Regions from separate parts of the Pseudomonas iranensis genome, predicted to be linked through region 2. Evidence: riboswitches for the same ligand, from Rfam matches in the RefSeq annotation. Region 2 holds a riboswitch; the other holds the start of a gene.

Region 1 (5,540 bases), 840 kb from region 2:
TGGTCTGCAACTCGGTCGGACGCGGGCCGCTCCAGGGATCGGCCAACGCGCAATCCAGCGGATCAAAACCGAGAGCAAACGCTTTGGCCAGTGCTCGCAGCAGACTCGACTGCGCGCCCTTGCCGTCACCGCGCGGGATGCGCAGCAACGCCAGCAAGGTGTCGATACGCAAGCGCCCGCTCGGCGATTCACCAAAAATGTGCAACCCGTCGCGAATCTGCGATTCCTTCAGATCGCACAGATAAGTGTCCAGACGCGGCAACCAGATCGCCGCATCGGCATCGCTGTCCAGCGCGGCATCCAGTTGCAATTCGCGGTCGATTTGCGTGTCCCGCACCAATTGCAGAATGTCGCGCTGCAACTCGCGGGCACGGCGCGGATCGAGCAGTTGCGCCTCGTAATATTCGTCGGCGAGCAGCTCCAGATTGCGCAGCGGCCCGTAGGTTTCGGCGCGGGTCAGCGGCGGCATCAGGTGGTCGATGATCACCGCTTGCGTGCGGCGTTTGGCCTGAGCGCCCTCGCCCGGATCGTTGACGATAAACGGATAGATATTCGGCAGCGGCCCGAGCAGCGCGTCCGGCCAGCAATTCTCCGAAAGGCCGACGCCTTTGCCCGGCAACCATTCGAGATTGCCATGCTTGCCGACGTGGATCACGCCGTGAGCGCCGTAGGTGTTGCGCAACCAGAAATAGAACGCCAGATAACCGTGCGGCGGAACCAGATCCGGGTCGTGGTACACCGCGCTCGGATCGACCTGATAACCCCGGGCCGGCTGGATGCCGACAAAGGTCAGACCGAAACGCAGACCGGCGATCATCAGGCGACCGTCGCGACACATCGGATCGTTTTGCGGCGTCCCCCAACGCTCTTGCACCGCGACACGATTCGCCTCCGGCAACGCGTTGAACATCGCCAGGTAATCGTCCATCGCCAGGCTCTGCTGGCACGGGCGCAGGTCGAGACTATCGAGGTCGTTGCTGACACCGCCGAGCAGTTGCTGGATCAGTTCGGTGCCGCTCTCGGGCAACTCGGCCGTGATCGGATAACCTTCGGCACGCAATGCGCGGAGGATATTAAGCGCCGCCGCCGGCGTATCGAGGCCGACGCCATTGCCGATGCGGCCGTCGCGGGTCGGGTAGTTGGCGAGGATCAGGGCGATGCGTTTTTCGCCGTTCGGCACGCGTGCCAAAGCAACCCAACGCCGCGCCAGTTCGGCGACGAAATCCATGCGTTCGGGCTGGGCGCGGTAGCAGACCACATCGGACTGGCTGCGCTCGCTGCGCCAAGCCAGATCCTTGAAGCTGATCGGGCGGCTGATGATGCGCCCGTCAAGCTCCGGCAAAGCAATGTGCATCGCCAGATCGCGCGGCCCGAGACCCTGTTCGCTGTCGCGCCAGCCGGGTTCGTTGTCCTGAGCGCAGATGGCTTGAATCACTGGGATGTTGCGGCGAAACGGGCGCAGATGCGGCGCTTCGGGGCTGGACTGGGCAAAACCGGTGGTGTTGAGAATCACCCCCGCCTCGACTTCATCCAGCCAGTCCTCGACCACCGACAGACAACCGGGTTCTTTCAGACTGGCCACCGCGATCGGCAGCGGATTGAGCCCGGCTGCCTGCAAACGCTGACAGAACACATCGATGAACGCCGTGTTCGCCGCCTGCAAATGCGAGCGATAAAACAACAGCGCCGCCACCGGTTGACCATGCAGCCATTCGGCTTGCCAGTCGCTCAGCGCAGCGCTGTTTTTCTGTGGGTGATAAATCGCCGTGCGCGGCAGGGTTTGCGGCTCGCCCCACGAATAATCCCGGGCAAACCATTGGTTGCCCAAGCAGCGGAAAAAATCCAGCGCATTGCCCATGCCGCCCTGACGCAGAAATTGCCAGAGTCTATCGCGTACTTCGGCGCTGACCGTGCTCAAGTCACTGAGCTCGGGGTCCGGGCGGTCATCGCCAGGCACCAGAATCAGTTGCACGCCGCGTTCGGACAACTCGACCAGCCGCTCGACGCCGTAGCGCCAATAGGCAATGCCGCCATGCAGCGAGATCAGAATGACTTTGGCGTGGCGCAGCACTTCGTCGACGTACAGATCGACCGAAGCATGATTCTGCACCTGCATCGGGTTGGCCAGACGCAGGCTCGGGTAGTCATCGGGCAATTGCTGCGCAGCCTCGGCGAGCAGCGCCAGGCTGGAATCGCCGCTGCACAGGATCACCAGCTCGGCGGGGGTTTGTCCGAGATCGGCAATGTTGTCGTCCGAGACGAATCCGCCGGGCTGGGTCCTGAGCAGGTGCATGGTTTAAACGCTGAGCGCAGCGCGCAATTGCGCTTCGAGTTGTGCGGCATCGAGTTCCTGGCCGATCAGCACCAGACGCGTGACGCGCGCTTCTTCGGCGCCCCACTGACGGTCGAAATGCTTGTCGAAACGCGTGCCCACACCCTGGATCAACAGGCGCATCGGCTTGTGCGGAATCGCCGCGAAGCCTTTCACGCGCAGAATGCCGTGTTGCACCACCAGTTGCGTCAGCGCGTCGAGCAGCAGGCTTTCATCGGCTTGCGGCAGTTCGATTGAGATCGAATCGAAGGCGTCGTGATCGTGATCGTCGTCATCACCGTCATGGTGGTGATCGTGGTGACTGTGACGGCTGTCGATGTGCTCCTCAGAGCCGGCACCGAGGCCGATCAACACGTCGAGCGGCAGGCGGCCGTTGCTGGCTTCGATGATTTTTACCGCTGGCGGCAGCTCTTCGGCGACTTCAGCGCGCACCCGAGCCAGATCTTCCGCGCTGGTCTGGTCGGCTTTGTTGAGGATGACCAGGTCAGCACTGGCCAGTTGATCGGCGAACAATTCGTGCAGCGGCGACTCGTGATCAAGGTTCGGATCGAGTTTGCGCTGGGCATCGACCTGATCCGGGAACGCTGCGAAGGTGCCAGCAGCGACGGCCGGGCTGTCGACCACGGTGATCACCGCATCGACAGTGCAGGCACTGCGAATTTCCGGCCACTGGAAGGCTTGCACCAACGGCTTGGGCAAGGCCAGGCCAGAGGTTTCGATGAGAATGTGATCAAGATCGCCGCGACGGGCGACCAGCTCGCGCATCACCGGAAAGAATTCTTCCTGCACCGTGCAGCACAGGCAGCCGTTGGCCAGCTCATATACGCGGCCGCTGGCCTCTTCTTCGGTGCAGCCGATGGTGCATTGCTTGAGGATTTCACCGTCGATACCGAGCTCGCCAAACTCGTTGACAATCACCGCGATGCGCCGGCCCTGAGCGTTGTCGAGCATGTGCCGCAGCAGCGTGGTTTTGCCCGAACCGAGGAAACCGGTGACGATAGTGACGGGGAGTTTGGCCAGTGTTTTCATCGGTATGCCCTTTGGCAAGCGGCGGGCATACGGGACGAGAACCGGCAGCGCGCATGCACGCCGGAAGCATTCGCCACCGGATCACCCCGCCCGGTTGTAGTGAGAATCTGTGACGAGGCAGGTCTCCTGGCTGACGGCGTTCAGGCGCTGGGCCTGGCGTTCATTGCGCCTTCCCGCTGGCTCATCGGTTGAGCTGGCAGTGGCGTGGCAACGAACATCACCGTTCACAGTTGCGGGGGCAGCCGCGGCTTTGACCGCGTTCCCTTCTTAGCTTCGGCGAGTGCCGAAGAACCTCGAAAGCGCAAGGCTACGCATGGGTCCGTCGTGGGTCAATGGGTCGGTGAGTCTGAAACTGGGGGTATATCCGTTGCTGCGGTAACGGCTTCCTATGGTTTCGCTCTTACAGCGAGTCCCTTTTTCAAACGCCGGAGTGCCGGCACAGCAAAAAGAAACCAAAAGGCTTTGCCCCGGCGTACGGCCCGCTCGCTGGGGCTCGGGGTACCTTCGTTACGGGACCGATCCGGGCGCAGCCTGCTGAAGGGGCAAAAGATCAAAGCCAAAGCAAAAGCCAGATCTAGAGCCCCTCACCCTAGCCCTCTCCCCGAGGGAGAGGGGACTGACCGAGGTGTTTAGGCGAAATACGCCGACTTGCGATATCGAGTCGAATGCAGATTCTGAAAAGCCCGCAAATCGGCTCCCTCTCCCTCGGGAGAGGGCTGGGGTGAGGGGCAGCAACAACACAAATTAAAAGCCGAACACCCACGCTTTTCACCACTCAATAAGCCGAGTGTCAGCTCGCCTGCTCTTGATCTTGATCTTGATCCACCGGCGACGGATATACACACAAAAACATCAGAAAAATCCCCCACCGCAGCACTGAAAACTTCCCGGAAATTGACTAAAAACCCAAACCCATGTTTTCCTGCCCACCTTGTTACGGGTGCCCTTCACAGGGTGAAACGGGAAACCGGTGAATCATGTGCTTTACTCAAAGCCATGTCAGTCCGGTGCTGCCCCCGCAACGGTAAGCGAGCGAAGCGTCAGATCCACTGTGCCCCGGCATGGGAAGGTGATGCTTGCAGGTCGGCCTTGTGCCAGCCCCTCGCAAGCCCGGAGACCGGCCCGCAACACCCAGCGCGCGCAAGCGCCGCTGACCACAAACAAACCCGCGGTGGGCGGGCGCTGTTCGAAATCCCTGCGTGCCCTGCTCGCAGGGATTTTCATGCGCTCTGTTTACCCGCTGACATTTCAGAGGGAAGCGCTATGTCGATCATCAGCAACACCGTCAGCCACACTGACCACATCTCCAGCAGCACCACACTCGGCCAACGCGTCGCCGCCGCCCTCTTCGCCTCGATCCTCGGTGCCAGCCTGGTCTGGTTCGCCGGTTTCTCGCACATCGAAGCGGTGCACAACGCCGCCCACGATACCCGCCACAGCGCCGCGTTCCCGTGCCACTGAGGCCTTTCAACATGATCAAGCGTATCGCGCAAACCGCAGGCTTCACCGGCCTGCTGGCCGCCCTGCTGCTGACGTTGCTGCAGAGCTTCTGGGTATCGCCACTGATTCTTCAGGCCGAAACCTTCGAGAAATCCGAGCCGGTCGCCGAAGCTCACCAACATGCCACCGGTACCGCCGCCCACAGCCATGATGCTGAGGCCTGGGAGCCAGAAGATGGCTGGCAGCGTGTGGCTTCGACCACTGGCGGCAATCTGGTGGTTGCGGTCGGTTTCGCTTTGATGCTCGCTGGCCTGTACACCCTGCGCGCACCGACCAGGACTTCGCAAGGCCTGCTCTGGGGTCTGGCCGGTTACGCGACGTTCGTTCTCGCGCCGACCTTGGGCCTGCCACCTGAATTGCCGGGCACAGCCGCCGCTGATCTGGCTTCGCGGCAGATCTGGTGGATCGGCACCGCCGCTTCGACCGCAGTCGGTCTGGCACTGATTGCCTTCAGCCGCCACTGGTTGATGAAGCTTCTCGGTGTGGCGATTCTCGCCGTGCCGCATGTGATTGGCGCGCCGCAACCGCAGGTGCATTCGATGCTTGCCCCCGAGGCGCTGGAAACGCAGTTCAAGATCGCTTCGCAGCTGACCAACGTGGCGTTCTGGCTGGCTTTGGGCGTGATCAGTGCGTGGTTGTTCCGCCGCAAAAGCGCGAGCCAATACCAGGCATGAGCGAT
Region 2 (5,540 bases):
CGTTTGCCTACCCGAACGACATTGGCCCGGGCGTCTACGATATTCACTCGCCACGGATTCCCGATGTGTCGGAAATGGTTGGCTTGCTGCGCAAGGCGGCGCAGCGTATTCCGGTTGAGCGTCTGTGGGTCAATCCGGATTGCGGTTTGAAGACCCGAGGCTGGCCTGAGACCGAAGCGGCGTTGGTGCACATGGTCAGCGCCGCACGGCAACTGCGCAAAGAGTGGGCCTGACCCATTACCGCCCTGGAATACATAACCCTGTGGGAGCGAGCCGGCTCGCGAAAGTGGCGTGTCAGTCGACACCATGTTGGATGACCTGACGCCTTCGCGAGCAGGCTCGCTCCCACAGCATTCACATTCCCACGACATTCACGGCAACACACAAAACCCTTGTGGGAGCGAGCCTGCTCGCGAAAGCGGTGTGTCAATCGACATCAATGTTGGATGACCTGACGCCTTCGCGAGCAGGCTAGCTCCCACAGAACTCGCGTTCTCCCCGTCATTCACGGCAAGACACAATCCCCTTGTGGGAGCGAGCCTGCTCGCGAAAGCGGTGTTTCAGCTACACTGCATCAGGCAAGAAAGCGCAATATCGGCGCACCATCGAACGGGTCTGTCAGATAGTGCGCCCTGACCCCGAAAGTCGTCTGTAACCGCTCCGGCGTCAGCACGTGCAGCGGCTCGCCCAATGCCACCAGACGCCCGCGCTCCAGCACCGCCAGGCGATCGCATTTGAGCGCCTGATTGAGATCGTGCAAGGCGATCAACGTCGTCACCGGCAGTGCGCGCACCACTTGCAGAATGCTCAACTGATGCTGGATATCGAGGTGGTTGGCCGGCTCGTCGAGCAGCAGGATCTGCGGGCGCTGCGCCAGTGCGCGGGCGATGTGCACGCGCTGGCGTTCACCGCCGGAGAGGCTGCGCCAGAGGCGGTTGCGCAGGTGCACGGCGTCGACGTCAATCAGCGCTTGCTCGACGATGGCGTCATCGGCCGGCGACCACGGTTGCAGCGCTGACAACCACGGCGTGCGCCCCAGCGCCACCGCGTCGAACACGCGAATGCCATCGTCGGTGTCGGCCTGTTGCTCTACCACCGCCAGCGTCTGCGCGATGCTGCGCCGCGACATCTTGCCCAGCGTCCGACCGTCGAGCTGCACATGGCCCGCGCTCGGTTCACGCAAGCCGGCGAGCAGTTTCAGCAGCGTGGATTTACCCGAACCGTTTGGCCCGACAATGCCCAGGGTCTCGCCGCGCTGAACGTCGAGGCTGACACCATTGAGCAACTCGGCACCGCGCACTTTGAAGCCCACACCCGCACAACTCAGAACCGTGTTCATCGCGCCGATCTCCGGCCCACCAGAATCAGCGCGAACACCGGTGCGCCGACCAGCGCAGTGATCACGCCGACCGGGATCACCTGACCCTTGATCAGGGTGCGCGACAGCACATCGGCGGCGATCAGAAACACCGCGCCGCCCAGCGCACTGGCCGGCAACAGACGCGCATGCCCCGTGCCGAGCAACAACCGCGCGGCATGGGGAATCACCAGGCCGACAAAACCGATCGAGCCGACAATCGACACCATCACCGCCGTCACCAGCGCGGCGCAGCCGATCAACAGAATCTGCACGCGGCGCACGGCAATGCCGAGGGAGGCTGCCGAGTCCGCGCCAAAGGTGAACGCATCCAAGGCTCGGCGATGCCACAGACAAACAACCAAGCCCAACACCGCCACCGGCACCGCCAGCCACACCGACGGCCAGCGTACGCCGCCGAGATTGCCCAGCAGCCAGAACATGATGCCGCGCGCTTGTTCGGAGCTGGCCGAGCGGGTGATCAGAAAAGCGGTGAGGGCGTTGAACAGTTGCGAGCCGGCAATCCCGGCCAGAATGATCTGCCCGGTGCCACTGGCCGAGCCGCTGACCCGTGCCAACAAAATCACCAGTACGAACGCGGTCACCGCGCCGGCAAAGGCACCGACCGACAATGAAATCGCCCCGGCGCCGACGCCAAGCAGGGCGACCATCACCGCGCCAGTCGAGGCGCCAGCAGAAATTCCCAGCAGATACGGATCGGCCAACGGATTGCGCAGCAGCGATTGCAGGATCACCCCGCACGTCGCCAGGCCGGCGCCGCAGGCCGCCGCGACCAGCGCGCGGGTCAGGCGATAGTTCCAGACGATGCCTTCGTCGATCGGGTCGAGCACATAACCGGCGCCCCACAGCTTGTTGGCCAGCACCTGCAACACTACGCTCGGCTCGATCGAAGTCTCGCCAATGGCCACGCCGCCAATCAGCGCGACCGACAGCGTCAACAGCACCAGCAGCAAACGGATCAGGCGTCTGCTCATGGCGACAGGTCGTAGCCGTTGATGGCGCTGGCCAGTTGTGCGAGGCCGTCGAAGGTGCGCAGGCTGGCCTGCATGGCCATGGCGTCAAGGATGATGATGCGGTTGTGCTTGACCGCGTCCATGTTGCGCGTCACCGGATCACTGCGCAGGAAGGCGAGTTTTTTCTGATAGTCGTCCGCCGGGAAACGTCGACGATCCATGCGCGCGATCACCAGAAATGTCGGGTTGGCCTTGGCGATGGTTTCCCAGCCGACGGTCGGCCATTCTTCATCCGACTCGACCACGTTGCGCACGCCGAGGGTGCTGAGCATGAAATCGGGAACGCCTTTGTGCCCGGCCACGAAAGGCTCGATGTCCATCTCGGCGCTGGAGAACCACACCAGGGCGCTGACGTCTTTGCGCTGCTGCTTTTTCGCCGTGGCGATCGACTGCGCGAGGCTGGCTTTGAGCTGGTCATTGAGCTGCTCGCCACGCGCCTGCACATCGAAAATCGCTGCGAGCTGGCTCACGGCTTTGTAGATGCTGTCGATGCGAAACGGCGCCAGCCGCGTGCCGTCCGAGCCGACGAGGTTGTCCTTGGCTTCGCAGTCGGAGGGCAGCAGATAGGTAGGAATCTTCAGTTCATGAAACTGCTCGCGGGTGCCGACCGTGCCTTGCGGGCCGACCATCCATTCCAGCTCGACGGCTACCAGTTCCGGGCGTTTGGCGATCACCGCTTCGAAACTCGGCTCGTTGTCGGCGAGGCGCTCGATCCTGTCGTTCTGCGCTTTGTATGTGCCCAGCACGTCGTTGAACCACAACGAGGTGCCGACGACTTTGTCGCCCAGGCCCAAGGCATAAAGCATTTCCGTACCGGCCTGGCCGATGGTCACCGTGCGCGCGGGCGCGTGCTGAAAGGTCAGGCTGCTGCCGCAGTTCTCCACGGTCAGCGGATACGCAGTCGGCGTCGCTTGCGCCAGGGCGCAAAGGCTCAAAGCGGTGAGCAGGGTGGCAACGCGGGGCAGCAGCATGGGGCAGTCTCCAGGAGAACCGTACGGGAGCAGGCGGGTACGGTTGGAAACACACCTCGGGCGCGGTCGTGGAAACTGCGCAAGGCCGGCACAGGGAAAATGCGCACGGCACGATGTCCTTCCCGGACACCCCGCCGGTTAGTCAGTCACTGTGCCGGCAGGTCTCCTGACTGATGCGTCATCGCCACGCTCCGGCCTTCCCGGGATTCACCCAGTGGCAGTCGAGGAGCAGGCTCGGCACCTACAGTTGCGGGGGCAGTTCCGATCGATGCTGTGCAAGCATTTCGGATTCCCTATTAATTCCGTGTGGAAACCGGCGGCGGCATGGTAGTCGATTTGCGCGGTGGAGGGGGAGGCGAATCTGTGACAGCGTCGATTTTGTCGTCGGCATTGCAATCTGTCATATGCCCTGGCTAATATACGATCCATATACACATCGTATCGGATTCATATATGGGCATCGTAAAGATTTCAGAGGACATGCACGAGAACCTGCGCATCTCCAGCAACGCCCTCAGCCGCTCGATCAACGCGCAGGCCGAGCACTGGATGCGCATCGGCATGCTCGCCGAGCTGCATCCCAACCTCGACCACAGCGCCATTTGCCGCCTGCTGATCCGCGCCGAACAGAACGGCGGACTGGATCTGCAACAACTGACTCAGGAAGCCGTCAGCGCATGAGAAACCAGATCAAGATCAACACCCCGGCCGACATCGAAAAATCCCGCGCTGCCGGCAAACTCGCCGCCGAAGTACTGGCGATGCTGGTGCCGCATGTGAAGGCCGGGGTGACCACCGATGAGCTGGACCGGTTGTGCAACGACTACATCGTCAATGTGCAGAAAGCCGTGCCGGCCAACGTCGGTTATCACGGCTTTCCGAAAACCGTCTGCGCGTCGGTCAACGACGTGGTGTGTCACGGGATTCCATCGGGTACGCCATTGAAGGACGGCGACATCGTCAACCTCGATATCGCCGTGATCAAGGATGGCTGGTTCGGTGATACCAGCCGCATGTACGTCGTGGGTGAGGCGAGCCCCGAGGCGCAGCACCTGATCAAGACTACGTACGACGCGATGTGCGCGGGCATTCGCGCAGTGAAACCGGGCGCAACGCTGGGCGATATCGGTCATGCGATCCAGAGCCTGGCGGAGGCGGAGGGCTTCAGCGTGGTGCGCGAGTATTGCGGCCATGGCATCGGCAAGGTCTATCACGATGAACCGCAGATACTGCATTACGGCTTTCCCAACCAAGGGCTGAAGCTCAAGGCCGGAATGATTTTCACCGTGGAACCGATGCTCAATGCCGGCAAACGCCATGTGAAGAACATGCCGGATGGCTGGACGGTGCTGACCAAGGATGGCTCGTTGTCGGCGCAGTGGGAGCATATGGTCGCGGTGACGGAAAGCGGGTTTGAAGTGCTGACGGCGTGGCCGGATGAGATTGAAGGGTACCGGGCCATTGGCTAATACCGCGTCGCCTGCTTGCCCTCACCCTAGCCCTCTCCCAATGGGAGAGGGGACTGACCGAGGTGTTGTTGCGAGATACGCCGACGTGCGATACCGAGTCGAACTTACATTTTGCACAGCATGAAGATCGGCTCCCTTTCCCCCTCGCCCCCCGTGGGGGAGAGGGCTGGGGTGAGGGGGTAGATCCAACTGACTCAGCGCAATCAGTGAGCACCGGCAGCCTTGTTCAAATCGCTCTCGGTCCACTCGGTATAAACACAAGCATCCGCCGTCGCCCAGCGCACCCGGACCGGATCGCCGGCCTTGAGTGGCATGCCCGCGGCCGACAGCGCTTTCACCGTCATTGAAGTCCCGCCCGCAGTCACCACGCTGCACGTCTGGCTTTCACCGAGAAACAGCACCTCCACAACATTCGCCGACACCTCATTCCAGCCTGCCGCCAGCGGCTCATCCAGCGCTTGTTGCACGCTCAGCGCCAAGGCCTTTTCCGGACGCACCATCAGCAGCACATCCTGATCGGTATGCAATCCCGCTGTCAGCCGAATCGACAATGACTGTCCCTCGAAACTCGCCGCTGCATTGCTCTGCGCCTTGAGCTTGAGGAAGTTCGAATTGCCCAGAAACGACGCGACAAACGCATTCGGTGGATTCTGGTAAAGGTCATAACCACTGCCCAGACCGACGATTTTGCCGTGGCTGAAAATCGCGA

Evidence for each region. Region 2 has a riboswitch for cobalamin ahead of HU724_RS16580 (ABC transporter substrate-binding protein). Riboswitches for the same ligand answer to the same signal wherever they lie in the genome.
Region 1: it holds a riboswitch for cobalamin, as region 2 does, so the genes downstream of both, cobW (cobalamin biosynthesis protein CobW) here and HU724_RS16580 (ABC transporter substrate-binding protein) in region 2, are expected to answer to the same signal.

What each region holds. Positions count from the first base shown of each region.
Region 1 covers NZ_CP077092.1:2,890,165-2,895,704, reverse strand. The annotation lists gene cobN (cobaltochelatase subunit CobN) at 1-2,293, opposite strand, end outside; gene cobW (cobalamin biosynthesis protein CobW) at 2,297-3,361, opposite strand; cobalamin riboswitch at 3,461-3,672, opposite strand; cobalamin riboswitch at 4,283-4,501, shown strand; gene HU724_RS12955 (CbtB domain-containing protein) at 4,625-4,822, shown strand; gene HU724_RS12950 (CbtA family protein) at 4,834-5,535, shown strand; gene HU724_RS12945 (cobalamin biosynthesis protein) at 5,532-5,540, shown strand, end outside.
Region 2 covers NZ_CP077092.1:3,729,813-3,735,352, reverse strand. The annotation lists gene metE (5-methyltetrahydropteroyltriglutamate--homocysteine S-methyltransferase) at 1-233, shown strand, start outside; gene HU724_RS16590 (ABC transporter ATP-binding protein) at 575-1,339, opposite strand; gene HU724_RS16585 (FecCD family ABC transporter permease) at 1,336-2,352, opposite strand; gene HU724_RS16580 (ABC transporter substrate-binding protein) at 2,349-3,362, opposite strand; cobalamin riboswitch at 3,502-3,695, opposite strand; gene HU724_RS16575 (ParD-like family protein) at 3,816-4,043, shown strand; gene map (type I methionyl aminopeptidase) at 4,040-4,831, shown strand; gene HU724_RS16565 (ABC transporter ATP-binding protein) at 5,035-5,540, opposite strand, start outside.